One region of the Leminorella richardii genome, then DNA from elsewhere that is predicted to be linked to it. Evidence: predicted binding sites of a transcription regulator. Region 1 holds the regulator's gene; each other region holds the start of a gene.
The links. Region 1 encodes CRP, which controls carbon source genes, mostly activating them, when cyclic AMP is high. Its sites were predicted from a motif close to ATGTGANNNNNNTCACAT; they were not measured.
Positions count from the first base shown of each region.

Region 2: DQM29_RS03695 (2-hydroxycarboxylate transporter family protein) is a predicted target of CRP. The motif match lies at 3,820-3,837, and genes of this name have one in related genera.
Region 3: DQM29_RS05580 (YfcZ/YiiS family protein) is a predicted target of CRP. The motif match lies at 1,988-2,005, and genes of this name have one in related genera.
Region 4: garD (galactarate dehydratase) is a predicted target of CRP. The motif match lies at 5,053-5,070, and genes of this name have one in related genera.

Region 1 covers NZ_LS483470.1:348,624-356,737, reverse strand. The annotation lists gene kefG (glutathione-regulated potassium-efflux system ancillary protein KefG) at 1-544, opposite strand, end outside; gene DQM29_RS18080 (hypothetical protein) at 565-762, opposite strand; gene DQM29_RS01670 (ABC transporter ATP-binding protein) at 873-2,798, shown strand; gene DQM29_RS01665 (LysE family translocator) at 2,863-3,465, opposite strand; gene DQM29_RS01660 (hydrolase) at 3,566-4,549, shown strand; gene DQM29_RS01655 (YheU family protein) at 4,546-4,794, shown strand; gene DQM29_RS01650 (phosphoribulokinase) at 4,857-5,726, shown strand; gene crp (cAMP-activated global transcriptional regulator CRP) at 5,982-6,614, shown strand; gene argD (bifunctional acetylornithine/succinyldiaminopimelate transaminase) at 6,677-7,903, opposite strand.
Region 2 covers NZ_LS483470.1:784,008-792,121, forward strand. The annotation lists gene DQM29_RS18265 (helix-turn-helix domain-containing protein) at 1-111, shown strand, start outside; gene DQM29_RS03680 (transposase-like zinc-binding domain-containing protein) at 800-1,093, shown strand; gene dcuS (DcuS/MalK family sensor histidine kinase) at 1,428-3,053, shown strand; gene DQM29_RS03690 (response regulator) at 3,046-3,714, shown strand; gene DQM29_RS03695 (2-hydroxycarboxylate transporter family protein) at 3,957-5,264, shown strand; gene citD (citrate lyase acyl carrier protein) at 5,285-5,584, shown strand; gene DQM29_RS18545 (HpcH/HpaI aldolase/citrate lyase family protein) at 5,587-5,970, shown strand; gene DQM29_RS18550 (HpcH/HpaI aldolase/citrate lyase family protein) at 5,955-6,461, shown strand; gene citF (citrate lyase subunit alpha) at 6,458-8,002, shown strand.
Region 3 covers NZ_LS483470.1:1,170,506-1,178,619, forward strand. The annotation lists gene mlaA (phospholipid-binding lipoprotein MlaA) at 1-188, shown strand, start outside; partial or broken gene fadL (long-chain fatty acid transporter FadL) at 348-1,645, opposite strand; gene DQM29_RS05580 (YfcZ/YiiS family protein) at 2,061-2,354, shown strand; gene sixA (phosphohistidine phosphatase SixA) at 2,439-2,912, shown strand; gene DQM29_RS05590 (low molecular weight protein tyrosine phosphatase family protein) at 2,993-3,316, opposite strand; gene DQM29_RS05595 (hypothetical protein) at 3,294-3,533, opposite strand; gene cbrB (inner membrane protein CbrB) at 3,647-4,093, opposite strand; gene DQM29_RS05605 (hypothetical protein) at 4,090-4,545, opposite strand; gene smrB (endonuclease SmrB) at 4,783-5,310, opposite strand; gene prmB (50S ribosomal protein L3 N(5)-glutamine methyltransferase) at 5,478-6,410, shown strand; gene aroC (chorismate synthase) at 6,463-7,548, shown strand; gene mepA (penicillin-insensitive murein endopeptidase) at 7,612-8,114, shown strand, end outside.
Region 4 covers NZ_LS483470.1:2,691,820-2,699,933, reverse strand. The annotation lists gene DQM29_RS12455 (CdaR family transcriptional regulator) at 108-1,262, shown strand; gene DQM29_RS12450 (hypothetical protein) at 1,429-2,574, shown strand; gene garD (galactarate dehydratase) at 3,310-4,872, opposite strand; gene DQM29_RS12435 (MFS transporter) at 5,414-6,763, shown strand; gene DQM29_RS12430 (enolase C-terminal domain-like protein) at 6,781-8,114, shown strand, end outside.

The DNA of each region.
Region 1 (8,114 bases):
CTTCTGCTACAGCCGGTTGACTCAGCCATTCGGCATACTGAAGCGCATACTGCTGCAACTCCCTCTCCTCCTGACGCCTCGCTCGATAAACCACCAGCGGCTCCAGCCACTCCATGCCGCAGGCCTTGGCCATAATACGAAACGGAAGAAGGATCTCATTCAGGGAGAAACCAACCAGCCCGTCAGACCGATAGTTGCTCTCAGCAGCCCCAGCAGTAACAACCAGCCGAAACTGCTTACCGGACAGTTCGCTAGCGCCAACGCTGCCAGTAAACTGTAGGTTCAATACGCGATCTATCCACTCCTTCATCAGCGCTGGACAGCCGTAGGTGTGAATAGGAAACTGAAACACGATCACATCGTGTGCTCTTAACAGCTGCTGCTCTCGCTGTACGTTAATAAAAAAATCGGGATAGTGAGCGTAGAGATCGCGAAACGTGACGTTTTCCAGCGTTTTCACTATTTTCAGCAGCGCGCGGTTAGCCACCGAGCGTTTGGGCTCAGGGTGCGCTAACAGAACTAACGCAGTAGATAAATGGGACATCTTCTCTCCTTAGGCAGTCGTCATCGCTTAGCTTTTTCGTTACCATAGCCCACTGGAAGCACTGGTATTCCAAGGCATCGGCAGGCATACTTGGTCGGCCACAGCGTCGCGCTCATGATGTAATTAGAGTAGCCCGATAAACGGCCAAACGCCCAACCGGACGCCATAATATCCACCGGATGCAGAGGGTTAAACGGCGAATTTTTGAATAACAGCATCAAAAATCATGTCTAACGTTACTTTCTGTTTCCAAAGGGCAAAACAGCGCACCGTCAACGGAGCTCTCCATTTCTCGTAGATTTATGACAACTATAATCAAGTCACCGCTATGATTTTATTCTCTTCATTACAGATCCGCCGCGGCGTCAACGTGCTGCTCGACAACGCCAGCGCGACCATTAACCCTGGTCAAAAAGTTGGGCTAGTGGGTAAAAACGGCTGCGGGAAATCCACACTGCTTTCTCTGCTTAAGGGTGAACTCTCCGCCGACGGCGGCAGCGCTGTATTTCCTACAAATTGGTCAATGGCCTGGGTCAATCAGGAAACCCCCGCTCTAGATACCGCTGCAATCGAATACGTTATTGACGGTGACCGCGAGTACCGACAGCTTGAACAGGAACTGGCAGAGGCAAACGAAAAAAACGACGGCCACCGCATCGCACTGCTGCACGGCAAACTTGACGCCATCTCCTCTTGGACTATTCAGTCCCGCGCCGCCAGCCTACTGCACGGACTAGGCTTTAGCCAAGAACAGCTACAACAGCCCGTCAGCGCCTTTTCTGGCGGCTGGAGAATGCGCCTGAATCTGGCACAGGCTCTGCTATGCCGTTCCGATCTGCTGCTGCTTGACGAACCCACCAACCACCTCGACCTTGATGCGGTTATCTGGCTGGAAAAATGGCTGAAAAGCTATGAAGGTACTCTGATCCTGATTTCCCACGACAGGGATTTCCTCGATCCCATCGTCGATAAAATTTTGCACATTGAACAGCAGCAGCTGTTTGAATATACCGGTAACTACTCTTCCTTTGAGCGCCAGCGGGCAACGCGACTGTCACAGCAGCAGGCAATGTATCAGAGCCAACAGGAAAAAGTTGCTCATCTAAAGAGCTATATTGACCGATTCAAGGCTAAAGCTACCAAAGCAAGGCAGGCACAGAGTCGGATAAAAATGCTGGAGCGCATGGAGCTGATTGCTCCCGCCCACGTCGACAATCCGTTTCACTTCAGCTTTCGCGAGCCGGAAAGCCTGCCCAACCCGCTGCTGCGAATGGAAAACGTCAGCGCAGGCTATGGCGATAAAACTGTCCTGTCGTCCATTAAGCTCAATCTGGTTCCCGGCTCTCGTATTGGCCTCCTTGGTCGCAACGGTGCCGGTAAATCAACTCTCATCAAGCTGCTGGCCGGTGCCCTTACAGCGCAGCAGGGGGAAATCGGCCTCGCCAAAGGCATTCAGCTTGGCTACTTCGCCCAGCACCAGTTAGAAACCCTGCGCCCGGACGAATCCCCTCTGTGGCACCTAAGCAGGCTGGCGCCTAAAGAGTACGAACAGGCACTGCGCGACTATCTGGGCGGCTTCGGCTTTCGCGGCGATAAAGTCACCGAAAAAACTGAGCGCTTCTCCGGCGGTGAAAAAGCACGCCTCGTGCTGGCTCTGATTGTCTGGCAGCGCCCTAATTTGCTGCTGCTCGATGAGCCCACCAACCACCTCGATCTGGACATGCGCCAAGCGCTGACGGAGGCGCTGATTGACTTCAATGGCGCTCTGGTCGTGGTTTCCCACGATCGCCACCTGCTTCGTTCTACGACCGACGAGCTTTATCTGGTGCACGACGGCCGCGTAGAGCAGTTCGATGGCGATTTGGACGATTACCAGCGGTGGCTTTCCGACCTGCAAAAACAGGATTTTCAAGCACAGCCGTCTGGTCAAGCGGAACCAAGCAACAACAGTGCTCTGTCGCGTAAAGATCAAAAGCGCCGAGAGGCCGAATTTCGAGCCCAAACTCTGCCGATAAGAAAGGCGATAGAGAAGCTGGATAAAGAGCTGGAAAAAGTAGCTAAAGCGCTTGAAGGCGTCGAACAGGCGCTGTCTGACAGCGCCATTTACGACCCGGCTAAAAAGGCTGAGCTTACCGGGCTGTTACAACAGCAGGCTTCCTTGAAGTCAGCTCAAGAGGAGCACGAAATGAACTGGCTAGAACAGCAAGAACAGCTGGAAGAGATGACGACGCTGTTCAATCAGGAAAGCGACTAGGGCTCGTTACCGCTAATAAAAGGGCTGTTAAAATTGCAGCCTTTTTATTTTGCTAAACGTTTGACTACATCCAGATAAGCGCGGCGCATCCTGCCGTTAGCATGCCCATAGTGACGTTAAATATCACCCACGCCCGGCGGCTTCGTAGAAACCGACCGATGCCTGAACCGAAGCCCATCCAAATCACGCCAGCAACCAGATTAACCGAACACATCGCTACACTCATCGCCACTACCGAGCTGCCGTATAAATCCCCCGGCAGGCTGTAGCTGGCTACCGAACCTATGCCCATCAGCCAAGCTTTAGGGTTAAGTGCCTGAAGCAACAACCCCTGATACAGGCGAACCGGTTTGGGAGCGCCTTTATCCGTTTCCAGCTTTTCATAGCGTGCACTGGCCATTTTCCAAGCCAGCCAAACCAGATACAGGCTACCCGCAATTTTTAGCCCCATATGTACAGGTGGGTAAGCCAGCAACAGCGTGCCAACACCGGCCGCCACCAGCAGCAGTAACAGCTGCATACCAAGCATGATGCCAATCATCAGCGGCAGCGAACGCACAAAGCCAAAGTTCGCCGTTGATGAGGTTAAAAGCATGTTGTTAGGGCCCGGCGTGACCGCCGCTATCCACAAAAACGTGAGGAGTGAAAGAAACCAGCCTAGCTCCATGATACTTGCGCTACCCTTTACCGTTGGGACGTGTTATTTCATTCCATTCAAGCTAACAGTGTGATATTGATCGCACAACCCCCCAACAGATTTAATTTTTATGATAAACACCGACTTCCAGCCGATGCCGGGAACCGCCAATCCACATATACAAACGCTTTTACCGCGCCTTGTCAGGCGTCGAGTCAATCTCAATCCCGTTTGGCAACGCCTTGCCCTACCGGATGAGGACTTCGTCGATCTGGCCTGGAGTGAAACGCCGGAAACCGCGGTACACAAACCTCGACTGGTCATCTTTCACGGTCTGGAAGGCAACTTCTATAGTCCCTACGCTCACGGCCTGTTGGAAGCCTGCCAGCAGCGAGGCTGGCTGGGCGTTGTGATGCACTTTCGCGGCTGCAGCGGTGAGCCGAATCTGGCACCTCGCGCTTACCACTCGGGGGAAACGCAGGACGCGCGCTTTTTTCTGAACTGGCTCAAAGAGCGCTTTGGCTCAGCCCCTACGGCCGCCGTCGGCTATTCTCTGGGCGGCAATATGCTGGCCTGCTATTTGGCTGAAGAGGGCGAAAAGGCACCACTGCAGGCTGCCGTTGTGGTTTCCGCTCCGCTGATGCTAGCCCCCTGTTCACGGCGATTGGAAACCGGCACTTCGCGTCTTTATCACCACTATTTACTCAGCCAGCTGAAACAAAGCGTTCTGCGCAAACAAAAGCGTTACCCACAGCTGGTATCTCTGACAGAAAAAGAGCTAAAAGGCATCCGCTCTCTAGAGGCGTTTGATGATGCGATAACCGCGCCACTGCACGGATTCTCTAACGCACAGGACTACTATTACCAGTGCAGCGCGCTGCCGATGTTACCCAATATTAAAACGCCACTGCTTATCGTCCACGCAAAAGACGATCCCTTTATGTCAGCAGAGGTGATCCCCGATCTCAAAAGCCTTCCAGGCAATATTGAATATCAGCTAACGGAGCACGGCGGGCACGTGGGCTTTGTGGGAGGCACGTGGAAAAAGCCCGAAATGTGGTTGGAAAAGCGTATCCCTCAGTGGCTGTCACCCTATCTGGAGAACGCAGCATGATTATTCCCTGGCAGTCCCTCAATCCCGAGACGCTGGAGGCTATTATCGAGTCATTCGTTTTACGCGAGGGAACCGACTACGGCGAGCAGGAAAAATCTCTGGAACAGAAAGCCGACGACGTCAAACGCCTGCTAGCAAACGGTGAAGCGGTGCTGGTGTGGTCCGAACTGCATGAAACCGTCAATATCATGATGAAAGCGCAGTTTAAAGATGGTATAGAAGAGCAGCCCTATCCGGAATATTGAGCGGCTCGAGGTGTCTTGCCCTTCCGCTTTACTGACTATAATAAAAACGAGGAGTCAGGCACATGTCGATAAAACACCCCATCATTGCCGTGACCGGCTCTAGCGGAGCGGGTACCACGACCACCAGTCTGGCATTTCGGAAGATCTTTCAGCTGCTGAACCTTAACGCCGCGCGCATCGACGGCGACGCCTATCACCGCTACACGCGTCCGGAAATGGATGCTGAAATCCGCAAAGCGGGAGAGCAGGGTCGTCACATCAGCTACTTTGGCCCCGAAGCCAACGACTTTGCCGCGCTGGAAAATAGCTTTATTGAGTACGCTCAAAACGGTTCAGGGCGCACCCGCAAGTATCTACACACCTATGATGAAGCGGTGCCTTACCGCCAGCTGCCCGGTACCTTTACCCCCTGGAGCCCGCTACCTGACCGCACAGATCTGCTGTTTTATGAAGGCCTTCACGGCGGTATTGTGACTGAAAATCACAACGTGGCTCAGCACGTCGACCTGCTAGTTGGAGTGGTTCCTATTGTTAATCTGGAATGGATACAAAAGCTTATTCGCGATACTGTCGAACGCGAACATTCAAGAGAAGCAGTGCTGGACTCCGTCGTCCGCTCTATGGATGACTACATTAACTACATTACGCCACAGTTTTCCCGCACACACATTAACTTTCAGCGTGTTCCCACCATCGACACGTCCGATCCCTTTTCCGCCAAAAGCATTCCGACCCTTGATGAAAGCATGGTCGTGATCCACTTTCGAGGCATCAGCGGAATCGATTTCCCCTATCTGTTAGCCATGCTGCAAGGGTCGTTTATCTCTCAGACCAACACGCTGGTTATCCCGGGAGGTAAAGTCGGTCTGGCAATGGAGCTGATTATTACCCCCTTGATCCAACAGCTTCTGGAAGGGAGACCGTTGAAGTGATCGCGTGACAAAATAGCCAAACAACGCAGCAATACGCCATATGTCCCGCATTTTGGTAATGAGGAACAAGACTCTTGCCTCAAGCTGTGTTAAAAGCTTACGGTGTAGAAATCCATAAATTAGGTTATGATCGACTATAATAGCGCTCACCGAGCATTTCTGACGCTCTCGAGCAAGCAAGTAAATAAGTAAGTTTTTTCGGCAGGCTTCTTGCTTTGCTGTTTTAGGCAGTGACAACAAAGAGGATAACAACAGATGGTTCTCGGCAAACCGCAAACAGACCCGACTCTTGAATGGTTCTTGTCTCATTGTCATATTCACAAGTATCCTTCCAAGAGCACGCTTATCCATCAAGGAGAGAAAGCGGAGACGCTTTATTACATTGTTAAAGGAGCCGTAGCCGTTCTCATCAAGGATGAAGAAGGGAAAGAAATGATCCTTTCTTACCTTAACCAGGGTGACTTTATTGGCGAACTTGGCCTGTTTGAAGAAGGGCAAGAGCGCAGCGCCTGGGTAAGAGCAAAAACAGCCTGTGAAGTTGCCGAAATTTCCTATAAAAAGTTTCGCCAGCTAATTCAAGTGAACCCGGACATTCTTATGCGCCTGTCGGCTCAGATGGCTCGTCGTCTGCAGGTTACGTCAGAAAAAGTAGGCAGCCTAGCCTTCCTTGACGTCACAGGTCGTATTGCCCAGACCCTGCTAAATCTGGCTAAACAGCCTGACGCGATGACCCACCCCGACGGGATGCAAATCAAAATCACTCGTCAGGAAATCGGCCAAATCGTCGGATGCTCTCGCGAAACCGTCGGCCGCATTTTAAAAATGCTTGAAGACCAAAACCTGATTTCCGCTCACGGTAAAACGATCGTCGTTTACGGGACGCGTTAACGGCAAACGCCATTTAAGCAAAACGCCGCTCAGTGAGCGGCGTTTGTTTTTCTCTAAGCCAGTTACTTTGCCTTAGCCTCAGCAACCTGCTTCACCGCGTTTTCAAGACGTTCCATTCCTATCTGCAAGTCTTCCATTGGGATCACCAGCGAAGGGGCAAAGCGCAGCACACTAGGCCCAGCATTAAGCAGCATCAGACCACTGTCTACCGCCGCCGCCAAAAACTCTCTGGCCATCCCGCTGTAGTCAGCCGACAGCTCAGCGCCAATTAATAGCCCCAGCCCCCGCACGTCGGCAAATACGCCGTAGCGCTGATTGATCTCCGCCAGCCGGGAAACAATATACTCATGCCGCCCCTGCACACCGGACAGCACTTCCGGTGAATTAATTGCGTCAAAGGCCGCCTCGGCAACCGCACAGGCAAGCGGGTTACCCCCGTAGGTCGTGCCGTGTACGCCAGGCTCCATCACCTGCGCCACGTCGTTGGTTGTCAGCATGGCGCTAATGGGGAAGCCGCCTCCCAACGCTTTGGCGGATGTCAGCACGTCCGGCGTCACGCCGTAGCGCATGTAGGTAAATAGCGTACCGGTTCTGCCCATGCCTGACTGCACTTCATCAAACACCAGCAGCGCCTGATGCCGATCGCACAGTTCGCGAACCCCGCGCAGAAAATCCGCGTCAACGGGAGTAATCCCCCCCTCGCCCTGCACTGGCTCTAGCACGACCGCACAGGTGTGGTCGTCCATTACCGCTTTCACTGCGTCAAGATCGTTAAAAGGCACGTGAATAATGTCGGCAGGCTTCGGCCCGAATCCATCTGAATACTTCGCCTGACCGCCGACAGTAACGGTAAACAGCGTACGGCCGTGGAAGGCGTTCTTAAAGGCGATAATTTTGGTTTTATAGGGGCTGTGACGTTCAATGGCGTAGCGGCGGACCAGCTTGAAAGCGGCCTCGTTGGCTTCAGCCCCCGAGTTAGCGAAAAACACGCGATCGGCAAACGTCGCGTCGATCATCTTTTTCGCTAGACGAAGCGCAGGCTCGTTGGTGAACAGATTGCTGGTGTGCCAGATAAGCTCACTCTGCTCTTTCAGCGCCTTAACCAGTGCAGGATGGCAGTGCCCAAGGGCAGTCACCGCGATACCGCTGGAGAAATCGATAAACTCATTTCCCTGCTGGTCCCATACGCGACTTCCTTTTCCCTTCACGGGAACAAACGCCGCAGGCGCATAAACCGGCAACATCACGCTATCAAACATATTCCGAGTTACTTTGCTAACACCACTCATTTTGATTCTGCCCTGTTCTATTTCTATGAATAAAATTCACCTTATCAAAAATGAATAAAAAATCAATTTAATTGAATTAATATATAAAATAAGAATCTCCTCTATCGCAAACTATGGAGGGTCTTGGGTTGCTATTAACACTCTTTTTCACAAAGAGCCTTAACGCGACGGTTTCTATCGCTTTTCTACTGCGCTCAGTCTTCATCAAGCG
Region 2 (8,114 bases), 440 kb from region 1:
CTTATTGGTGAAGGGTGGAGCGTGCGTAAAATCAGCGCTCACCTTAAGGTCAGCGAAGAGACGGTTTATCGTCGTATAAGAATTCAGTCAAGCGACGAGTCGGCTAAATAGCGACGACTCTGTGCTTGCTCGCTATCTATAGATTCACAGTGTGACGGCAGGCAAGGTCAATATGTCGGTCACCTTTACGATCGGCTATTACTGCTCCTGACAGGGTGATGTGATAAGAGAAAAGCGTCTTCGGGCGCTTTTTTAATACCAATAAATACTAAAAAAGAAATGATTTATCACGATTCATCGCTATGTGAAAAATACGTATTGGATATTTTTCCTGATCTTTTCATCGAGTTCTTCTCTAGAAACTCAAAAACCATATCGATCATAAAATCTTTTTTTATTATTAAAATGTAACTTACATATCGATGGATTATTTTAAATAGATATATCATGTGATTAAAACGATCTATGCCGATATATTGTAAATTGGTTTTTAAGTCTAAATTAACTAAAAAATAAGCCCTTTAATCTGATTTTATTTGTAAATGTGGGTTTTTAGATCGTTTACACTCTTTTGTCCCTATGATACCTTTAGCGTGAAATCTAGTTTATTTGTGTTTTTTGATGGTTTTAGCACTTTTTAGTTTTCTTTAAGTTTTTATTTTGCAACTCATTAGAATTTTATCGCTTTAGGGTGAAGGCAGACTACAGCTTTTGCTTTTGAAACAGGTATTGATACTTATACAGGCATCTCTGTAGAAGGGCTTTGCTATCAAATTTAACGTGGTGTGTGAGTAGCGACATGATGAAACAGTCATCGCCAACCTGCCCGTTCTGCCATTCGCAGGAGCAGGTCAAGAAACATGGTATAGGGAGCGCTGGCCTACAGCGCTATCTGTGTAAAGGGTGCAGCCGGACGTTTCAGGGGCGCTACTATTATCACGCCAATATTCCCTCTACCGAAGAGCAGGTGGTTCAGCTTTTTCAACAGGGATGGAGCGCCAGAAAGATCAGTATTCATTTAAAAATCAGCCAGCCTACAGTGAACAAGCGCATTCGCAAGTGGCAGGAGAGTTTGCAGCACGAAACCCTGTAGGGAATCCGCATCGTGCGTCATCATATTTAATATGTAGTTCAGCAGGAACCTGCTGTTTTTACCACATTTCCCTTGCCGCTAAATATGTTAAAGAGAGTAGTGAAAGCGCCTTTGGGCGCTTTTTCTTTGCAAAGAAAAGAGACTGTTTTAATAGTTTTATATAGCTGTTATAGAAGAATATAGAGTGATTTTGACGGTATTTTATGCAAGTTTGCACACTATTCGATTCATAAAGTTGCTTATTCATATCACACATCGCTTTCTTATTTTCTGATACGGTTATCTCGCACGGTGCGGTGTGGGCGCCGTTATCGTTGATAATAATGAGAACGCTATGAAACCCTTCGCTTTTTTTAAACGCCTTCCCCTAAGAGTGCAGATTATCATTCTGGTGGTTGCCGTGCTGACGCTGCCGCTGGTGGCGGCAAACGTGCAGATAGCAAAAGATATTGACGATCGGCTGCACGATCAGGCTGGTGACAAGGCGGAAATGGTGGCCGATGCTATTGCGTCATCGCCTCTGGTGATATCGGGATTAGGTAACCCAACCTTAGAGGTTCGCCAAGAGATTCAGGAATACTCTCAGTCGATTCAAAGAGCCACTGGCGTGGAATTTATCGTCATTATCGATATGAAAGCCATCCGCGTTTCCCATCCCGATGCGGCTAAGATCGGTAAACCGATGGTCGGGGGCGATGAGGGGCGAGTGCTCAACGGCGAGAGCTATATCTCTTCTGCCAAAGGGTCTTTGGGGCTTTCCCAGCGAGCTTTCAAACCTATTTTTGATCGTCAGGGACATCAGGTTGGTGCTGTAGTAGTGGGCATTATGTCCTACAGCATCGATCAGGCGGTAGAACGTGTGAACCAGCCTATTATGTCGGCGCTAACGCTGGCGCTGCTTATCGGCATCGGGCTGGCGGTGGTATTGTCTAACAGCATCAAGAAAATCCTGTTTGGCCTAGAGCCGATGGAAATCGCTCGCCAACTGGGCGAGCGCAACGCGGTGCTGGAATCGGTGCGCGAAGGGATCATAGCCATCGATCGCGACGCTCGCCTCGTAGTGGTCAATAACGAAGCCAAGCGTATTTTAGGCATGGCGGGCATTGTGCAAAATGTGATTGGTGAGAAGGTGGATGAATGCATCCCTCACACCCGCCTGACGGAGGTGCTTAGCTCTGGTGAACCGGAGTTTGACCGCGAACAGGATCTTAACGGCATTATTATTTTGACTAACCGAGTTCCCCTTTACGCTAACGGTGAAGTGATCGGCGCCATCGCGACGTTTCGCGATATGTCAGAAGTCAGCAAGCTGGCAGAGGAACTGACGGGGGTTAACCGCTACGTTGAGGCGCTGAGATCTTCCGCTCACGAATTTCTCAATAAGCTGCACGTTATTAACGGATTCGCGCGCAGTGATAATCGACAGGCGCTGCTGGAGTATTTGTCCGACATCATCAATGAAAATCAGGGCGAGCTGGCGTTTATTAATGACGCAGTGCGCGACCCTATTTTGTCGGCATTTCTGAACGGCAAATTTAGCCGAGCCAAAGAAATGGGTGTCGATCTGCTGCTGGACATTGACGACGCGCTGCCGGAAATCCAGCGACCCGGCGTTAGCCATGCGCTGGTTACTCTGTTAGGGAACCTGCTGGATAACGCTTTTGACGCGGTGCAGGCATCAGAGTTGAAAGAGGTTAACCTTCATCTGGCACAGCGAGACGGCGAGTGGAATATTGAGATAAGCGACAGCGGGCCGGGCATGGCGGCGGAGCGCATTCACCAGATCTTTCAGCGCGGATTTTCGACTAAAGGGGAGCACCGAGGGCTTGGGCTGTTTTTAGCCAGTGCCGCGTTAGACAAGCTAAACGGCACGATGGACGTTTCCAGCCGGGAAGGGGACGGCATGACGTTCTTTATCCGCATACCGGCGGATCAGATTAATGGAGGTGATGATGATTAACGTACTGGTGGTAGAAGACGATCCGATGGTGGCCGAGCTGAATAAGAGCTACCTGAGCATGATCGACGGTTTTTCACTGGCGGGAGTCATCAACAGCGGCAGCGCTGCGCTGGATTTTATGGCAAAGCACGACGTTTCTCTGCTGCTGCTGGACGTGTTTATGCCGGGACTGGACGGCCTGAGCCTGCTGAAAGAGGTGAGAAAGCGCTACCCCAGCGTGGACGTTATTATGGTGACCGCTGCCCGAGGAGGGGACGATATTCAGACAGCCCTGCGGCTAGGGGCGATTGACTATATCGTTAAGCCCTTTGTCTTTGAGCGCTTTCAGTCGGCGCTGGTGAACTACCGCGAGCGAGTAAGGCTGCTAGCGGACGAAGGGGAGCTTAGCCAGGCGGCCATAGACGGGCGGATTTTTGCCAAGGAGACCCGTAGCCATAAGGCGCCAAAGGGCATTGAACAGGAGACGCTATCGCGCATTCAGGCGATTATTCGCGAACAGCCTAAGCCGTTTGACGTTCAGGAACTGGTGCCCGTTGTCAGGCTGTCGCGCATATCCCTGAAGAAGTATCTCGACTATATGGTGGAGATAGGCGAACTCTACAGCGAGCTCGCCTATCGGGGGCAGGGAAGGCCGGTTACTCTCTATCGCCGCATTCGTTAGCCGTTTTTAACCAGTATCCTTTTGCGATCGGCGTAACGTTCTTACGCCGGTTTTGCTTTTATTACGTGATGACGATCGTTCTGTCGTGCCTTTTTCTAGATGATTATGAGAAGTTCGTCACAAATTTATCTTTTTAAAATCATTCGCTTACATAAGTTTCATAATGCTTAGATAAGTTTCAGATGCGAGACGCAGTGCAGCGCTCACACCAAAATGGCTCCGACTAACAAAGGAGTCTGATTATGCAAAGCGACGTACAAACTAGCGCTGAAACTGAAAAAAATAAGTTTTGGCAAATAAAAATAGGGCCACTGCCGCTACCTCTGTATCTGATCCTTGCCGCCATCGTACTGGCGGCATCGGTGTTTGGAAAACTGCCTGCCGATATGCTCGGCGGTATCGCTGTGATGATGATCATCGGCATGCTGCTGGGGGACATCGGTATGCGGGTTCCGATCCTTAAAGACATCGGCGGACCGGCTATTCTCTCCATCTTCATTCCGTCTATTTTGGTGTTCTATAACCTGCTTAACCCAGCGGCAGTTGCTGCCATTAAGTCGTTTACTAAAACCTCAAACTTTCTCTATTTCTACATTGCCTGTCTGGTGTCGGGCAGTATTCTCGGCATGGTGCGCGCGGTGCTGGTGCAGGGCTTCCTGCGGATGTTTGTTCCGCTGGTGGTTGGCACTATCGCTAGCTGCGTAGCCGGAGTGGCGGTAGGTTCTTTGACCGGGCTCGGCGCCTATCACTCGTTTTTCTTTGTGGTGATCCCGATCCTGTCTGGCGGTATCGGTGAGGGGATCCTTCCTCTGTCCGTTGCCTATTCGGAAATCTTAAGCCAGTCACCGGATAAGTTTATCGGCATGCTGGTGCCTGCGGCGATGCTGGGCAACCTGTTCGCCATTATGTCTGCGGGCTATCTGCGCCACTTAGGCGTGAAGAAGCCTCACCTGACCGGCAACGGTACGCTGGTTCGCTCTGGCGATATCGATCTCGGCGGTAAGAATGAAAATCAGCCGATCGACTTCGGCCTAATGGGTGCTGGTCTGGTTATTGCCTGCTGTTTCTATCTGTTCGGCATGCTGGCTAACCACTTCATCCCAATTCCGGCGCCGATCATCATGATCCTGTCTGCTGCGCTGGTGAAAACCCTTGGCATTATGCCGCGTCAGATGGAGCTGGGTGCCTATCAGCTTTATCGCTTCGTCGCACAAAACCTGACCTGGGCTCTGCTGGTGGGCGTTGGCGTACTTTATACCCCATGGAATGAAGTCGTCGCAGCTATTACCCCTGCCTACATCGCCACTGTTGCGGCGACCGTGCTGGCAATGATCTCAAGCGGCTTCTTCATTGGGCGCTACCTCAATATGTATCCGATTGAAGCGGCAATGGTCACTGGTTGCCACAGCGGTCTGGGCGGAACCGGCGACGTCGCCATTCTGTCTGCGGGTAACCGCATGGAGCTGATGCCGTTCGCGCAAATTGCTACCCGACTGGGAGGCGCCTGCGTCGTGGTACTGGCTGCAATCCTGATGCGCGTTATCAGCTAACCGAGCGGGAGACTATCACTATGACTATTAAGAAAGGGCATGCGGGCACGCTGGAGTCCAATGACATCATGATTTCCGTTGAGGAAAAGCCGTCTGGATTTGGCGTACAGATTGAATTGACCAGCATTGTTGAAGCTCAGTTCGGCAACGCCATCCGCTGCACGTTGGCTGAAGAGGCAGTGAAGGCAGGCTTCCCCGATATCTTTATTAAAGCGGTCGATAAAGGGGCGCTGGACTGTACGATCCGCGCCCGTCTGGAAACCGCCATCGATCGCGCCGTTGCATCGGCTACTGCACTTACACAACAGGAGGCACGTTAACTATGGACCTTCTTAGAACGCTTCTCTTTTTACCGGGCAACAACCCAGGCATGCTGCAGAACGGCGGCGTATTCGGCGCCGACGCGGTGATCCTCGATTTGGAAGACGCCGTATCGCCGCAGGAAAAAGATTCAGCCCGTCGGCTGGTGAGCCACGCGCTGTGTAAGGTGAACTACGGTAACAGCCGCAAAGTTGTGCGTATTAACCCGCTGGACTGCGGCGGCGCGCAGGACATTGCCGCCATCGTTCCCTGTGAGCCCGACGCGCTAGTGCTGCCGAAAATCGACAACGTCGAGATGCTTCGCGACGTGGTAGCGCTGATTGAGCACGCTGAACGACCAGGGCAAAAGCCAGTGAGGATTATTCCCTATTGGAAACCCCGCTAAGCGTGATTTACGCCTACGACATCGCCACTGCGGATCCTCGGGTATGGGCTATCTCCTTTGGAGCGGAAGACTACACCGCCGCTCTGGGCGCCGTGCGCTCTCGCTCTGGCGAAGAGATCCTGTCAGCGAGGATGACGATCGTTAACGCAGCGGCAGCAGCCGGTATCGACTCTATCGATACGCCGTTTACCGACGCGCAGGATGAAAGCGGGCTTGAGCAAGACTCCCTGTTTGCCCGCAGACTGGGCTTTAAGGGCAAGCTGGCTATCAACCCACGCCAGATAGACGTCATCCATCAGGCGTTTAGCCCGACGGCGGCGGATATCCACTGGGCTCGGCGAGTAGTCGATGCCCTAGAGCAGGCCAAGAAGCAGGGAACCGGCGTTATTGCTCTCGACGGCAAGATGATCGACGCACCGATTGTGCTGCGCGCCGAGCGCACACTGCGGCTTTCTGCCTATCTGAATCTTTCTCAGGAGGAAACGGTATGAAAAACCTAGTCAATCGCGAACTGCCTGAGGCGATAGCGGAAATCGGTACGCTGGCTCCTTATGCCGGAGCGTTTGCGCGAACTCCCGCAATGCGGCGCAGCGCGCCGAAGGTTAAGTGCTGCCTTCCCGGAAGCAACAAGCTGAGAGACGGGCTGGAGGCAGTCTTTGACGAGCTGCCCATTGTTGACGGCATGACGCTGTCGTTTCATCACCACTTTCGCAACGGCGACAGTCTGGTTAATCAGGTGCTAGAGATTGCTGCTCGCCGCGGCCTGAAGGGGCTTAGGGTTGCACTGAGTTCAGTTTTCCCGGTGCATGCGCCGATGGTAGAGCACTTCAAAAGCGGCACAGTCGTTTATCTGGACACTGACTATATGTCCGGCCCGGTGGCGACGGCGGTATCTCAGGGCGTACTGGCTAATCCGGTAATGCTGAGAAGCCACGGTGGGCGCGCCCGCGCCATTGAGTGCGGCGATCTGCACGTTGACGTCGCGTTTATCGCCGCGCCCACGGCTGACGAGTATGGCAATCTTAACGGCACCGAAGGGCCAACCGCCTGCGGCTCTCTGGGCTACGCTTTCCCAGACGCGGAATACGCTGACTACGTAGTAGCGGTAACCGATACGCTGGTGCCCTATCCGCTGAAGACTATCTCTATTCCTCAGACTCGGGTTGATTACGTAGTGACACTGCCGTCGGTTGGCGATCCGAAAGGGATCGTGTCCGGCACAACGCAGGTCACCAAAGATCCGGTACAGCTCAAAATCGCTTCGCTGGCGGCTAAGGCTATTGAGGCTTCAGGGCTGCTGAAGAACGGTTTTTCCTTCCAGACCGGCGCAGGCGGTGCGTCGCTGGCGGTGGCTCACTACCTGCGTAAGATCATGCGGGAAAGATCCATTGTCGGCAGCTTCGCGCTGGGGGGCATTACCGGCTATCTGGTTTCCATGCTGGAAGAGGGGCTGTTCGAACGGCTCATCGACGTGCAGGGCTTTGACTTAGAGGCGGTGCGCTCTTTAAAAGAGAATCCGAACCATCTGGAAGTCAGCGCCGGCATGTACGCTAGCCCGTTTAATTCCGGCTGTGTGGTCAATCAGCTGGACTGCGTCGTGCTGGGGGCAACAGAAATGGACACCCAGTTCAACGTTAACGTGGTTACCGGCTCCAACGGTTACATCATGGGCGGCTCCGGCGGGCACAGCGATGCGGCGGCGGGAGCAAAGCTCACCATCGTCACTGCCAACCTGATCCGCGGCCGACTGCCGATCCTGCGCGATGAGATCGTCACTATCACCACGCCGGGGGAAACGGTAGACGTGCTGGTCACCGAGTACGGTATCGCCGTTAACCCTCGCAGGCAGGATCTTATTGAGTGCCTGAGCGGGCGAGGGCTGCCGCTGAAAACCATCGAAGAGATGAAACAGCTAGCAGAAGATATTGCCGGCGTACCCGACCCTATCGCCCTAACCGACGATGTGGTTGCCGTCGTCGAGTACCGCGATGGGACGATTATTGACGTGGTGTATAGGCCAGCAAATAAGTAAGTGAAAGGCCAGAATAGGTTCTAAAGACCTACAGAGCTCAACGGTCTGGATAGGTTTTAAAGGCCTAAGGAGCTAATCGGAGGGAGAGCGTTACTCGCTTTGCTCGCCCTGC
Region 3 (8,114 bases), 820 kb from region 1:
AAGGCATTGAAGGGCGAGCGCAGCTACTCGATCAGGATCAGATGTTGGCGAACTCGCCGGATCCCTATATTTTTGTGCGTGAAGCCTACTTCCAGCGCCATGACTTTTTGGCTAATGGCGGTAAACTGGATACAGAACAAAATCCAAACGCCGAAGCGCTTAAGGATCAGCTGGACGATATCGACTGATATCTACATAGACATATGTGTAAGAAATATAGCCGGTCTAGCGACTGGCTATTTTTTTGCTTTTTTAAACCGTTATTAAATGTGTCATCAGTGCAGGCCATAATAAAAAAACCGCCTGAGTATCTCAGACGGTTTTATCGGTTTCTACAGTCGAACGACTTAGAACGTATAGTTAAAGTTCACGCCGTACAGCCATGCTTTACCTTTTGATTCAAACTGGTACACCGGGCTATTGGGTGAGTTGTTTTGCTTTTCGTTAATTTTAACTTTCTGGCCGTGCATATAGGACAGGCCAACGTCAACTGAAGCGTCTGGCGTAAAGTTATAGGTTGTACCTGCACTCAACCAAAGGCGATCCTGATCTGGGATTGAGATAGAGCGGTTGCTGGCAGGAACTGCGCTATCGTCAAAGGCGATGCCTGCGCGCCATGTCCAGTTTTCATTGTGGTAGTAGGTTGTACCCAGAGCCATGCGATAGGCATCACGGAAGCCTTCATGCTTGTGGAACATGGTGTCGCCGTTGCTGTCTTTCGCCGTAAGCTCTTCAAACTCGCTCCAGCTGGTGTAGCTCAGGGTGTAGTGCATGGCCCACTTTGGCGCGACTTTATGGTAACCAGACAGCTCCCAAATTTCAGGTAGCGTGAGCGTCAGCTTGCCTGAACGAGTATTGCCATCGGTTCCCCAAGGGAGACCCGTCATAGACTGGTAGCCGTTCAGGCCGCTGCTCAGGTCGCTTTTATATTTTCCTTTAAAATCGATATCGACTTTTGAGCGGTAGCTCAGGCCGATGCGGTTGTCCCTGTCGATTTCATACAGCATCCCGGCGTTCCAGCCGTAGCCCCATTCATCGCCGTGAAGATAGGCTACGGTCGAGTTTGACTGAAGAGAGCCAGTGGCGCTTTCGCCCGCATAGCGTCTGATTTTTGCCTTGGCATAAACGGCGTTAGTGCCAAGACCCAGACTGAAGTGTTCATTAAAGCGGTACGCAGCACTCAGGTTAAAGTTCATGGTCTCCAGCTTGGTGGTTCCCGCCAGAGGGCCAGCTGCGTATTCATCGTTAAAATGTGTCGATAAACCGTAGTTAGTGGTGGCAAATGCCCCAGCGACCAGTTTTCGTTAACCGGAAGAATAAAGTGCAGATTGGGCACCCACTCGTTAGGGGTGACGTCATTAGCGTGAAGGTCGTTGCCCTTCGGAGACGTGCCAGTGATTTCTACTTCTGGCTGAACGTAAATCGCCCCACCTGAAACGGTGGCGCGGTTAAACATCGTCATTGATGCTGGGTTGCGGTTGCCGGAGGAGGCGTTATCAGCAATCGCACCTTCCCCTGAGAACGCCCGGCCAAGGCCGGATGCGGAAGACTCTTGCAGTTGGAATCCAGATGCGTACACATTGCTCGAAAGGGCGGCCACAGTGAAGGCCAATAGGGACTTTTTAAAATTCTTTTTTAAAAACATACAAATCTCAATGAGGCACAGGAATTATTACGAACTGTAATAATTGAAGGCCGCATTTTAAAAAGGAAAAGGTGCCCGACAGATTAGACCAGTTGTCTAAAAAGCGTGTTCTTAACGGCACGATCGGGATTATTCCCATAAAAATATGGAGTATTCACTCACTATGCAGTTAACGCTATTGCGAGGTGTTTAACAGTTAAATATATAAATCATATTTAAATCAGTGTGATAGATTTTATTTTTATCAAGAGAAACCGCCAACCTGTAGCCTCGGTTTAAGGATCGGTGGTAAAATTTATGCATGGCGCGAGAGGAAAGCGTAGTATAAAGAAAATCGCGAATTTTTGAGCTAGATCTCATAACAGCTTGGCCGTAAAGCGGAGATTATTCCGCCTTACCTTAGAGGAGAAAAAGAATGTCAGATTCATTAAAGTGCAATGCTCAGGAAACTGCTGCCTGCTGCTGTGTTGACGTTGGAACCGTGATGGATAATACCGACCTGACTGCGTCCTATAAGCGCGTATTTGATTCCCGCGCTGAAGCAGAAAGTATGCTGAATGCACTGACGGAAAAAGCGCGCGCGACAGAGTCAGATCCCTGTGACATTAAAAGCACTCTGGTTGATGTCGCTGGCGGCGTTGAGCTGACCATTGATTTTACTTTCTGCTGTCAGGCAGAAACGCTGATTTTTCAACTTGGGCTGCGCTAATCTTCCCTAGTGTTTGATGAGTGAGTTAACGCCGGTTTTTCCGGCGTTACTTTTTATTGCCAGCGCATTTATCCGGAGGCGTTAATGCGGGTGTTTATTATGCGGCATGGAGAGGCCAGTTTTCACGCTGAGAGCGACCCCGCTCGTCCGCTGACTGAACGCGGAGTAGAGGAGACATCGCAAATGGCACTGCGCCTGCACCAGATGGTGGGAGACATCTCGTGCGTTCTTGTGAGTCCTTATCTGCGCGCCCAGCAAACGCTGGAGACTATCCGCCGTGCGTTTCCGCTATCGGCTGACGTTTCTATTGAGACCGTTTCACAACTAATTCCCGGTGGCGATCCGGGATGGTGTGCCGACTATCTGACCGTACTGGCACAGCAGGGTGTCTCTGAGGTTCTGGTCGTCTCTCATTTACCCTTGGTGAGCTATTTGGTTTCTGAACTAAGCCAGGGCAGCGCATCGCCGATGTTTTCAACGTCCTCTGTTGCCTGCGTAACGCTGGATGATAAAACCCTAAGAGGGCGATTTGAGTGGCAAATATCGCCGGGCAGCTAGAGCTCTGGTCATCAAACTGACAATAAAAAAGCGATGCTTAACTAAGGCATCGCTTTTTTATAACTGATTTTCACTTAACGCTACAATCCAAGCCGGTGAGCCACGGTTTCTTCAAGCAGGGTAACCAGTTCAGGATCCATATACTGGTAGTCATCGGGAATATCCAGTACGTGGATGGGCTTATGCTCTACCAGCCGACGATACTCCGCAACGATGCGGCTTTTATGCTTTTGTTCCATCACACAGACGACGTCAGCCCACTGCAGCATTTCAGGCGTTAAGGGCTTTCTGGCGTTGCGGCTAGTGCCCGCAGAGCGAACGGAAAGCCCCTCATGTCGACGCCACACCTGCTCGGCCGTCGGGCTGCGCCACTGGTTGCGGCTACATATAAAGAGAACGTTCAGGCTTATATTCCTCCATGGCGCGACGGGCAAGCAGCCCGTTTCGCACTCTGGGATAGTCCATGCCCAGCTGCGCCGCTCGGGCGAGCTTCTCTGAGCGAATATACATCAGCTTCCAGCGCTTTTCTTTCGGAAAATCGCTGCGCGGTGGATGACTGTCTCGTGCGCGATTGCGTTTTTTCTGTGCGAGCCGCCAGGCTCGCGTGCGGTTGTTGTCCATTATGTCTTCTCTGATTGAATTTACCGGGGTTCAGCAGCCGCGGTAATACAGAGAGACCTAAGCCGCGCGTATCATAGCGCGGTTTGGCGAAAAGTACAGCGCGAATGTAGGTCTTACGGCCTGTCGGCGAAATAGAATCCCTTGGGGGTGATTAGCGCCATAATTGCCCCCGACAGTGTTCCTGGCGCGACGTAAAGGTTAAAGCGATGGAGAAGAGAGCCAGGCCGATCGGTACCGATGAGCACGTCCTGAACGCCGAATACGACGGTGAAAAAAAGGAGTGTTAGCACCGAGCCTAATATTGTGCAAAACGCCGTTCGGTACAGCGTAGACCGGTAATGCCTGACAGGAAGGCAGGCCGCGCCTATGCCTGTTAACAGTGCCGGAAGAACGCCAAGCGCATAGCTGATGAAAAACAGAATGGGGAAAAATGAGGCGGTAGTGGCCTTGTCTGTACTTCCGGGCAGCATCACGACAAAGGCGATGTATAAAAAGCCGACGATAGGTCCTATCAGCGAAAACCAGAAGGCGTGGCACAGGGTTCGATAGCCGAGCGTCATTGTGCTTCCCCTGGATCGGATACGCTGAGGTCGTTTCTGGATTGTGTTTGAAAAGGTAAATACATTAACGTCAATAACGCGCCAGCAGAGGCAAAAGCGCCAGAGAACGCGTAGAGGAAAAAGGTTAGAGACCTATCTCCAGCTAACATAGTCATACCCAAAAAGAGCGGCATAGGCAGTGAAATGAGCGCGCCAAATGCGATGATGGCGTAAGGGCGATAGGGGCCGCGGCTGATGAAGCTGGCGAAAATGCCGGTTAACAGGGCGGCAGGGCCGCCGGATATATAGGTGAGCAGGAGCGCAATAATCGGCTCTTCAATAAGAATCCCAATCGCGTTAAATGGCGTTTTACCCACCGTCTCTAATATGACGATACAGGCGACAAGCCCAAATAGAGGGCCAATGGCAGTGAACCAGAATACGTTAAGCAGTACGTGACGCGGCGTTGGCATAGTTTTTCTATTTATCCTGTGAATACCGTTGCGTTTATTTTTATAGGCTAATGCGGGTCTGTGAGCAGAAGATGAAGCGGGCGATAAATTATGCCTGCTGCTGAAGCCGGTCCTTTTTTCCGTAGGGGAAATAAGGCGCAATCAGGGCAGCCAATAAGGTCGAAAGCATGCCGATTCCGCCAAGCGTCGCGCTGATTGTGAGGTCTTCGATGAATTGACGGTAGATTAATCTGCGGACTATTCTTCCCTCTCAACCAGCAGCAGAATCGCCGCGTCGCCGCCGAACTCTTTTGGCGCCTGATGAAACGCTCGCACGTCAGGGTGCTGAGCTAGCCAGAGCGGGGTTTGCTTTTTCAAGACGTGCTTACCGTGACCGTGCATGACGCAGGCGCAGTGAACGTGTTCCCGACGGCAGGCGGCAATTAGTGCCCCCAGCTCTTGCTTAGCCTGCGCCTGCGTCAGTCCGTGAAGGTCGAGAAACAGCTCGGGCGTGTAGTCGCCGCGCCGCAGCTTTTTTAACTCATAATGGTCAACGTCAGAGCGCACATAGCGCATGGCGCCTTCTTCGTTTAATAGCGGCTGAAACTCGTCGGAAAAGTAAAACGATGCGTCTACTTGCTCCTGAATCAGACGCTCTTCGGAGACTTTCTTCACTTTACGGGCAGGTCGATGCACCTTTGTTGTTTGCGACAAAGGCTTTGTGCCCTGAACGGCGTCTTTAAACTGAGCGCTCTCTTCATGGGAGAGCATAAATTTCTTTTTAATCACAAAGTCGCACTACTGTAAATGAAACGAAAAACGACGCCAAACGCCGATCGGACAGGGGAAATTTTTCTCTAAGAATAAAGGATGGAGGCTGATTTGTCGCGTGTTTCATGGCAAACTGTTGGGCTATTTCCCGTCAGAGTCAGCGTTTCCCGGTGGAGGAATCATTGGATAAAATTGTTGTAGATGAAGCAGTGAATGAACTGCGCACCATTCAGGATATGCTGCGCTGGTCAGTCAGCCGTTTTAGCGAGGCGGAAGTGTATTACGGCCATGGCGCTAATAATCCCTGGGACGAGGCCGTTCAGCTGGTATTGCCAACGCTTTTTCTGTCACCGGATTCTCCTCCGGAAGTTTATCTCTCTCGACTCACCACCAGCGAGCGCCTGCGAATAGTTGAAAGAGTGGCGCGCCGCGTTGACGAGCGCCAGCCGGTAGCCTATTTAACAAACCGGGCATGGTTTGCCGGGCACGAATTTTACGTTGACGAGCGGGTGCTCATTCCTCGTTCTCCTATTGGCGAGCTTATTAATCAGCGCTTTTCGTCACTGCTGCCTCACGAGCCCCGCGCTATTTTAGACCTGTGCACCGGCAGCGGCTGCATTGCTATCGCCTGTGCTTACGCGTTTCCCGAAGCGGAAGTGGACGCAGTGGATATTTCTACCGATGCGCTGGAAGTGGCTGAATTCAACATTCAGTCACACCGCATGGAACATCAGGTGACGCCAATGCGCTCAGACTTGTTCCGCGATATGCCGTCAATGATTTACGATCTTATCGTGACCAATCCGCCCTATGTGGATGCGGAAGACATGGGCGATATGCCGTCGGAATACCACCACGAGCCAGAGCTAGGATTAGCCGCTGGGGAGGATGGTCTGGATCTGGTGCGCCGTATTTTGGCCTGTGCGCCGGACTTCCTGAGTGACGATGGCGTGCTGATCTGCGAGGTGGGTAACAGCATGGTGCATCTGGAAGACGCCTATCCGGACATCCCCTTTACCTGGCTAGAGTTTGAGTTTGGCGGCGACGGTGTCTTTATGCTGAATAGGGAACAGCTGCTGGCGTGCCGAGAACACTTTAGCGACTATCGCGATTAACGAACGCTATTTATTATTGATATCTGAATAAGCTAACGCCTGAGGAACTACCATGGCCGGAAACAGTATTGGACAACTATTTCGCGTAACGACGTTTGGCGAGTCTCATGGTGTAGCCCTCGGCTGTATCGTTGACGGTGTGCCTCCGGGGCTACCGCTCACTGAAGAGGATCTTCAGCAGGACTTAGATCGCCGCCGTCCGGGAACTTCCCGCTATACGACTCAGCGTCGGGAGCCCGATAGCGTGCGCATTCTTTCTGGCGTGTTTGAGGGCGTGACGACAGGCACCAGCATTGGCCTGCTGATTGAAAACACCGATCAGCGTTCTCAGGACTACGGCGCGATTAAAGATCTGTTTCGCCCTGGGCATGCGGACTACACTTATCAGCAAAAATACGGCATCCGCGACTACCGCGGCGGTGGCCGTTCTTCTGCCCGTGAAACGGCGATGCGCGTGGCGGCAGGAGCCATTGCCAAGAAGTATCTACAGGAAAAACTCGGCGTTCGCGTTCGCGGCTATATGTCGCAGATGGGGAACATTCAGTGTGAACTGAAAGACTGGGCGCAGGTAGAGCAGAACCCGTTCTTCTGCCCTGACGTTGACCGTTTGGAAGCGCTGGACGAGCTGATGCGCGAGCTGAAAAAAGCGGGCGATTCTATTGGCGCTAGCGTAACGGTGGTCGCCGAAGGTATTCCCGTTGGGCTTGGCGAACCCGTATTTGACCGTCTGGACGCCGATCTGGCCCACGCGCTGATGAGCATCAACGCGGTGAAAGGCGTTGAAATTGGCGATGGCTTTGGCGTTGTCGGCCAGCGCGGCAGTGAGCACCGTGACGAAATTTCACCGCAGGGTTTTTTAAGCAACCATGCGGGCGGAATTTTGGGCGGTATCAGCAGCGGCCAGCAGATTACGGCTCGTATAGCCCTTAAGCCGACCTCTAGCATTACCGTGCCGGGGCGCACTATTAACAAGCAGGGCGAAGCGGTAGAGATGATCACCCGCGGCCGTCACGATCCCTGTGTAGGCATTCGCGCTGTACCGATTGCTGAAGCCATGATGGCCATCGTGCTTATGGATCACTTTTTGCGCCATCGCGCACAGTGTGCTGATGTAACAACGGACGTTCCTCGCTGGTAATTAGCGGCAGTAAAACACAGCGAAGATAAGAGACAGACAAAGGACAGTGAAAAGGACAGTGAAATGAAATACGGTTTTTTAGCCGCCGTCATGCTGGCGGCGAGCGCTTTTTCAGTATCGGCTGCGACGCCGTGGCAACAGGTCAAAGAACCCGTTCCCGGCGCCGCACAGGCTATCGGTGGCTTTTCTAACGGCTGTATTATCGGCGCTCAGCCTCTGCCTCTGAAAGGGGACGGTTATCAGGTAATGCGCACCGAAAAGCGCCGCTATTTTGGCCACCCAGACTTGCTGAACTTTATTGATCGCCTGACGCAGAAAACTCAGGCGCAGAGCCTGGGTGTTGTGCTGATTGGTGACATGGGAATGCCTGCAGGTGGGCGATTCGCCACCGGCCACGCTAGCCACCAGAGCGGGCTGGATGTGGACATTTGGCTTCAGCTGCCAGCGTCGCGCTGGAGCAGCGCACAGCTAAAAAGTCCCAGAGCGATCGATCTGGTTTCTGGAGATGGTAAGAGCGTTGTAGAGAGCCTGTGGTCAGCAGAGGTGGCTGAGCTGGTTAAGCTTGC
Region 4 (8,114 bases), 1.6 Mb from region 1:
TTCCCTCATTTTGAATAAATGGTGCGCAATTTTGTGCAATTGCACAATGCGCCGACGGTTTACTACGATTAGCCTTGGTAAGTTGAACGCGTCGTAAGGATACCGCCATGTCTTTTTACCACCTTGATGCCAAGCTCGCTCAGGACATCGTCAATCGAACCATGCAGATTATTGATAGCAATATCAACGTAATGGATGCTAAAGGCACCATTATCGGCAGCGGTGACATTAATCGAATCGGTGAGCTGCATGAAGGCGCGCTGTTAGCACTGTCGCAAGGGCGAATTGTAGAAATCAATGATGCCGTTGCTGCAAGCCTTCGAGGCGTTAAGCCCGGCATTAATCTTCCTCTGCGAGTGGAAGGGGACATAGTGGGGGTGATCGGCCTGACGGGTGAGCCCAATACGATGCGTCAAAACGGGCAGCTCGTCAGCATGGCAGCAGAGATGATGCTGGAACAGGCAAGACTGCTTAACATGCTGGCTCAGGACAGCCGGATGCGTGAAGCGCTGGTTCTGAACCTTATTCGCAGTGACGAACTGCCAACGGCACTGATTGGCTGGGCGCAGCGCCTGGGTATCGATCTCACGCAGCCAAGAATAGTGACGCTGATTGAGCTGGAAAGCGGCAGTCTCGGCGTTGAGGTTTCCATGACAGAGCTACAGCAGGTACAAACCCTGCTGACGATGCCTGATAGAGACAACCTGATTGCTATTGTGTCCCTGAACGAGATGGTGGTGCTACAGCCTGCGTTAAACTCCCACGGCCGCTGGGATGCGGATGAACACCGCCGGCGTGTGGACAGCCTGCTGCAGCGCATGTCAGAAAACACTCGCCTTAAAGTTAGCGTTGCGCTTGGCAACCATTTCTCCGGCCCGGGAAGCGTCGCGCGCTCCTACAGTACGGCCAAGGCAGCTATGTCGGTCGGCAAAAAAAGAATGCCGGAACAGCGCAGCTACTACTACCAAGACCTGATGCTGCCTGTGCTGCTCGACAGCCTGCGCGGTGGCTGGCAGGTTAATGAGCTAAGCCGCCCCCTTTCTAAGCTTAAGGCTATGGACAATAACGGCCTGCTGCGCCGCACGCTGCTGGCGTGGTTTAAACACAATATGCACCCCGGCGCGACAGTAAAGTCACTCTATATCCACCGAAATACCCTCGACTATCGCCTCAACCGCATTTCTGATATCACCGGGCTTAACCTGAAGAAGTTTGACGACCATATGCAGCTGTATATTGCGCTACAGCTGGATGAGGAGTAGGGGGTGCTGATAAAGTATTTATCATTTCAACAGTCTGAATGACTGCTATTTACTTTTATAAAATATAAATTTTATTTAAGAAGGTATTTTTTATAGTCGTTACGGTTATATATGTTTATGCTGAACGGAAGTTGCGAATGCTGGCTAAAGGGAACTTACCATAAGTATGGACAAAAAAGAGAGCCGAATACTTTTTAAGAATAAGTTTAATCAACTAGCTAATTTCTCTCTGGAAAACCTTTTACTTCCTCAGGAAAGTATTGAGTCCTCTCTACGGAAGGAGGGCAGTTGGGGAATGGTCGATATTGCTAAAATACCTAACCTCGATTTACAACTTGTAGGTTTTTTGCAGGACGACTATGACTTTAGTGGTTATGAACTGGATGAATGGGGAGATCCTGCTGACGACCCGGACTTATTGCGTGAATATCCTTTTGTGCCAGGCTATGAATACCGAGTTGAATGGACGAAAAAAACTCAGGATATTTTGGATTGTATTAAGAAACCAGCGTCAAAGCGCTATGGTGCCAAAGGCGATTTTTGGCTAATGGAGTTCTGGCAAATAGTTTGTCGGCGGGAATTGCCAGAGTTAAAGAGTAGCTTAAGCATCACTGAAGGGGAATTTCATCTTAGTTTCGACAGCTATAATGAGCTTGTCATTGCCCTTACTGCAATAAGTAAGGCTATGCGCGATGTGGGAGATTATGCGCCGACAGATAAAGATCTCTACCAGAGTCTGGTCGATTTTCAAAAAGCCGAGAGTATCTGTCCTAAGATTAATGTGAACAAACCTGAACTCTCTTATTTTGAAGGCGTTTATTCAGGTCAACTTATATCCTGTGAAAAAAATATTTTTTCAAACGCCATTAGCTATCGTTTAAATATTTCTAATAGAATTTTTTACTATGACGATGATTTTGACTTTCGCAGAAGTTTTTCTCACTGTGAGGACTTGGTTGTTGGTGAACCGGTAACGGTATCTTTTACTGAAGATAAGAAATTAGGCAGCGTTTCTCGGTGGATAGTTCAGCCTTCCCGCGTCGTTCTTGCCCCAATTCAGAAGTACAGATTATTAGAATTGGCTAAGGGAGTGCTAAAGCAAGCTGTTATCATTTTTTTACTTACTGCATTTATATTTTTGGTGGATCTGCCTAAGTATCTGTTGGCGGCTGCCATATCAATTGACGCTATTTTCTCGCTGTGGGGACTGCTCTTGTTGGTGTTGTTGGGAATTGAATGTGTATTGTGGATGAAATGGGGGAGGGCGGCAGAGCGCGCGTTTAGACTTATCATTGTTAGGGAGCGAAATTAATGATAACGAGGACAGGAAATCTGAAGCTTTGTCGTTCCCCACAGAGCTGGCCTTATACCACTTCCGATGGTTGTTTACTGATATTTAGGTTAGATGGTTGTGAGGATGAGTTTAGCCTGTTTTTACCGGTAGAGCGATACATCTTCCTGGCTGAAGAGGTAATGGTGACTGTGCATGCTGTACCGTCGGAAAATGGTATTTATGAGGTTGTTGCTTTTAACGTTCACCCAGAGCGAAGGATATGTATTGTTCAGCACCCTAAATCTGCGGCTTTACGCTATATGTTTCACATTGGATTATTCGGGGAAGCATCATTTGCATTGGGTTGGCGGTGATTTTGCTCATAAATTATTTTGGGGGAGAAAGTATCGATATAGCTGGAAATAAGATAGTGGCTATTGGGTGTTTGATGTTCTTACTCATTGGAGTTATTGCATTACCTTTAGCGTACAGAAAAGGTCTACGCCACCATCAATCTCGATGTAGTTGGATAGAATGGAGGGCATTGCGTGAACGGCTTCTTATAGAACATCAGGAGGCGCTTTTTGAACTGCAATGGCGTTCACTATTTTCCCGAGAGTAGCTTAGTGCACCTATTCTTTTTTATTGGTAACGTCTTGCGTTACGTTATTAAATCCTTTAAGGATTAATAAACAGACTTCTTTTAAAGCTTTTCCTTTTAAAAGCGACCCACAAAGAGCCGCTTTTCCATCTCAATACTAATCCATTAACCTACTAGGTCACCGGAGCTGGGTTAAACACCGCCAGCGCGTTATGGAGGCCCCATTGATCGGACCACGGCTTTTTGCGGCCGCTGGCCACGTCTAGCAGCATGTGAAACAGCTCCCAGCCGACGTCTTCAATGGTTGCATCACCAGTAGCAATGGTGCCTGCGTCAATGTCTACCAGATCGAACCAGCGTTTTGCCAGCGCGCTGCGGGTCGACATCTTGATAACCGGTACCGCAGCCAAGCCGTAGGGGGTGCCTCGGCCGGAGGTAAACACCTGTAGTGTAATGCCTGAGGCTAGCTGCTGGGTGCCGCAGACAAAGTCGCTGGCAGGCGTAGCTGCGTAGATAAGCCCGCGTTTGGTTGGACGTTGACCCGGTGACAGCACTTCGATAATGGCGCTCTTGCCCGATTTGGCAATGGATCCCAGCGCTTTTTCCACCACGTTGGCCAGCCCACCCTTTTTGTTGCCCGGAGAGGGGTTGGCGCTGCGGTCGGTTTTGCCGCTGTCGAGATAGTTGTCGTACCAGGCCATCTCTTCCAGCAGGCGTTTACCGACCTGTTCGTCGATGGCGCGCGGCGTCAGCAGGTGGATAGCGTCGCGCACTTCGGTGACTTCAGAGAACATCACCGTTGCGCCAGCGCGCACCAGAAGGTCGGAGGCGAAGCCTACTGCTGGGTTGGCCGTTACGCCGGAAAAGGCGTCGCTGCCGCCGCACTGCATACCGACCACCAGCTCAGACGCGGGGCAGGTTTCACGGGTTCTGGCGTTCAGCCGCTGAAGATGTATCTCCGCGACGCGCATAATCTCTTGAACCATGGCGCCAAAGCCCATGTGTTGCTCGTCCTGCAGGCGAACGATCGGGCTGTCTTTCAGGATAATTTTTTGCGTGTCTGGAGTACCTTCCAGCAGCCTTTCCGGCTGAAGTTTTTCACAGCCCAGTCCAATCACCATGACTTCACCGCCAAAGTTGGGGTTGAGCGCTAGGTTATGGATAGTGCGGATAGGCACGACGGCAGCAGGAGCGTTGATGGCAACGCCGCAGCCGTAGAGGTGATTCAGGCCGACAACGCCGTCAACGTTAGGGTATTTGGGCAGCAAGTCGCGCTCGATAAGTTTGACCACGTAGTCAACGACGCCAGCCACGCACTGAACGCTGGTGGTGATACCCAACAGGTTTTTGGTACCCACACTGCCGTCAGCGTTGCGGTAGCCTTCGAAGGTATAGCCTTCTAAAGGCGGCATAGCAGGGGGAACACTGGTGGCCAGCGGAAGCGTTTCCAGTGCTGGCGCTTCGGGAAGCTCCACCAGCGATTCTTCTATCCAACTGCCTTGGGGAATATCCTTAACGGCATAGCCGATGATTTCACCATAGCGAATGATACTTTCGCCTTTAGCGATATCATTCAGCGCAACCTTATGGCCCTGAGGCACCATTTCCACCAGCTCAAGGCCGCAGCTAAAGCGGGTGCCTGCGGGAAGGCCGTTATCGTTTACGACTATCGCTACATTGTCCTGCTCGTCGACTTTAATATAAAGCGGCGTCGAGAGGCTTTTTTCTTTATTCATTGTAGATCCTTCATTAAATAAATGCGATCAGGCTATTTTTAGCAGACATATCAGTAGCGGTTGCGTGAATGCTTTTCTATTTTTCAATTACGTCCTGACAATATATCTACTGCCAAACATTAAAAATAACAATAGCTATTTTTCTGACGTAATCGTAGCGTGTTTCATTCATCGAATATTATGTGATGAGTTTCACCTTTCCGCATGAATTACCGATTTCTTCTCCTGATGTTAGTGAAGGTGCAATCTAATGATTTTATTTATTATTTACAGTGTTATCGCCATTTTTTGACTAGGAAATAGCCTAAATTACATAAATCATTGGGCATATGCCCAATGACCCGTTTTGCGTATAGCCAGTAGTATCCATCTCAGCGGAACTGTGAATTCTTATTTTTCTATTTTCTTATTTCTTACCGGGGAAATAACTCTGAACGGAAGGATATCACCGTTGGAAATTATTCTCGCCCAATAAAGCTTATCAACTAACAGAATTAAAACGATTGGATAAGGTAAATAACTTTATCTACAGGAGAATAACATGGGGTCTATTAATTCAGCGACAAACGCTAGCGTCGGAGGGGTAAAACCCACCCGCGTGCGTTTCTGGATTGTTGTCATGCTGTTTGCCGTGACGGCAATTAACTACGGTGACCGCGCAACGCTGTCCATTGCCGGCGCGCCGATGTCTTCTGCGCTGGGGCTTGATGCCATCGGTATGGGATACGTCTTTTCTGCGTTCTCGTGGGCTTACGTACTGGGTCAGCTGCCGGGCGGCTGGCTGCTAGACAAATTTGGCTCCAAGCGCGTTTATTTCTGGAGCATCTTTACCTGGTCAACCTTTACCCTGTTACAGGGCGCGATTGGCTTTTTAAGCGGCATGTGGGCACTGGTGCTGCTGTTTACGCTGCGCTTCCTGGTAGGTTTGGCAGAATCGCCTTCTTTCCCCGGTAACAGCCGCATCGTTGCTGCCTGGTTTCCGGCGCAGGAGCGCGGTACTGCGGTCGCTATTTTTAACTCAGCGCAGTACTTCGCGACGGTTATTTTCGCCCCAATCATGGGCTGGCTGACCCACGAACTAGGCTGGCAGTTTGTGTTCTACTTTATGGGTGCCTTAGGCATTATCGTTAGCTTTATCTGGTTGAAGGTTATCCATAACCCGAAAGACCACCCGAGCATCAATCAGGGTGAGATCGATCATATCGAACGCGGTGGCGCATTGACCAATATGGATCAGGCGGGCGGTAAAAAAGATGCCAGTTCTGGTCCAAAGCTGAGTTACGTCAAGCAGCTGCTTAGCTCGCGGATGCTGGTGGGTATCTATATCGGCCAGTACTGTATCAACGCATTAACCTACTTCTTTATTACCTGGTTCCCGGTGTACTTGGTTCAGGCTCGCGGTATGTCGATTCTGAAAGCGGGCTTTGTGGCGTCAGTACCTGCTCTGTGCGGCTTTGCGGGCGGTATTTTGGGCGGCGTTATCTCTGATTACCTGATGAAGCGCACCGGGTCTGTGACGTTTGCAAGAAAGACGCCTATCGTACTGGGTATGCTGCTCTCTATCTCAATGGTGTTCTGTAACTATATCGAATCTGAAATGCTGGTCGTAGGCTTTATGGCTCTGGCGTTCTTCGGTAAGGGAATCGGCGCGCTGGGCTGGGCGGTTATGGCTGATACCGCGCCAAAAGAGATCAGCGGCCTAAGCGGCGGTCTGTTCAACATGTGCGGTAACATTTCCGGCATCGTTACGCCAATCGCTATCGGCTATATCGTCTACTCTACCGGTTCGTTCAACGGAGCGCTGATTTACGTGGGTATCCACGCAGCCATCGCGATCTTTAGCTACCTGTTTGTGGTCGGAAAAATCCAGCGTATCGAACTTAAGCTGTAATAGGAAAGGAGGCCGCTATGCACACTCAAGACACGCCAAAAATTATCTCTATGCAGGTTGTTCCGGTAGCCGGTCATGACAGCATGCTGATGAACGTCGGCGGCGCTCATGGCGCTTATTTTACGCGAAATATCGTCATCCTTAAGGACAATGCCGGTCACACCGGCGTGGGTGAAGCCCCAGGCGGAGAGACGATCCTGCGGACGCTACAGGAGGCGATTCCCCACGTTGAAGGGCAGTCGGTCGCCATTCTTAACCGTCTGGTAGACAAGATGCATCAGGGCAACCTGAATGCGGATTATGACACTTTTGGTAAAGGCGCTTGGACATTCGAGCTGCGGGTTAACGCGGTGGCTGCACTGGAGTCTGCTCTGTTGGATCTGATGGGACAGCACCTGGGCGTGCCGGTCGCCGAACTGCTCGGCCCCGGCAAGCAGCGGGATGAAGTGACGGTACTGGGCTACCTGTTCTATATCGGCGATCGCCAGAAAACCGATCTTCCCTATCTGGCGCCGGAAATGGGCAAGCACGACTGGTACTGCCTGCGTCATCAGGAAGCAATGGATACAGCGTCAGTTGTTGAGCTGGCGGCTGCGGCCAAAGATCGCTACGGCTTTAAAGATTTCAAAATGAAGGGCGGTGTGCTGCCGGGTGAACAGGAGATAGAAACCGTGACGGCGTTGGCCAGCGCGTTTCCGGATGCCCGCATTACGCTGGACCCTAACGGCGCTTGGTCACTTGATGAAGCCATCCGGCTGTGTAAGGGCATGAATCACGTGCTGACTTACGCAGAAGACCCGTGCGGCGCAGAAAACGGCTATTCCGGGCGCGAAGTGATGGCGGAGTTCCGCCGGGCAACCGGGCTGCCGACGGCCACTAACATGGTGGCAACCAACTGGCGAGAGATGTGCCACTCCATCATGCTGCAGGCGGTGGATATCCCTCTGGCTGATCCGCACTTCTGGACGCTAACCGGCGCTTCCCGCGTGGCGCAGCTGTGCAACGAGTGGGGGTTAACCTGGGGCTGCCATTCCAACAACCACTTTGATATTTCGCTGGCGATGTTTACCCACGTTGGCGCCTCTGCGCCGGGTAATCCGACTGCATTGGATACCCACTGGATCTGGCAGGAAGGCCAACACCTGACGAAAGAACCGCTGCAAATCGTCAACGGCAAGATAGCCCTGAGCGATAAGCCTGGTCTAGGTATTGAGCTGGATATGGTGCAGGTAGAGAAGGCGCACGAGCTGCATAAAAAGATGCCGTCCGGCGCGCGAAACGACGCACAGGCCATGCAGTATCTGATCCCCGGTTGGACGTTTGATAAAAAACGCCCGGCGATGGTTCGCTA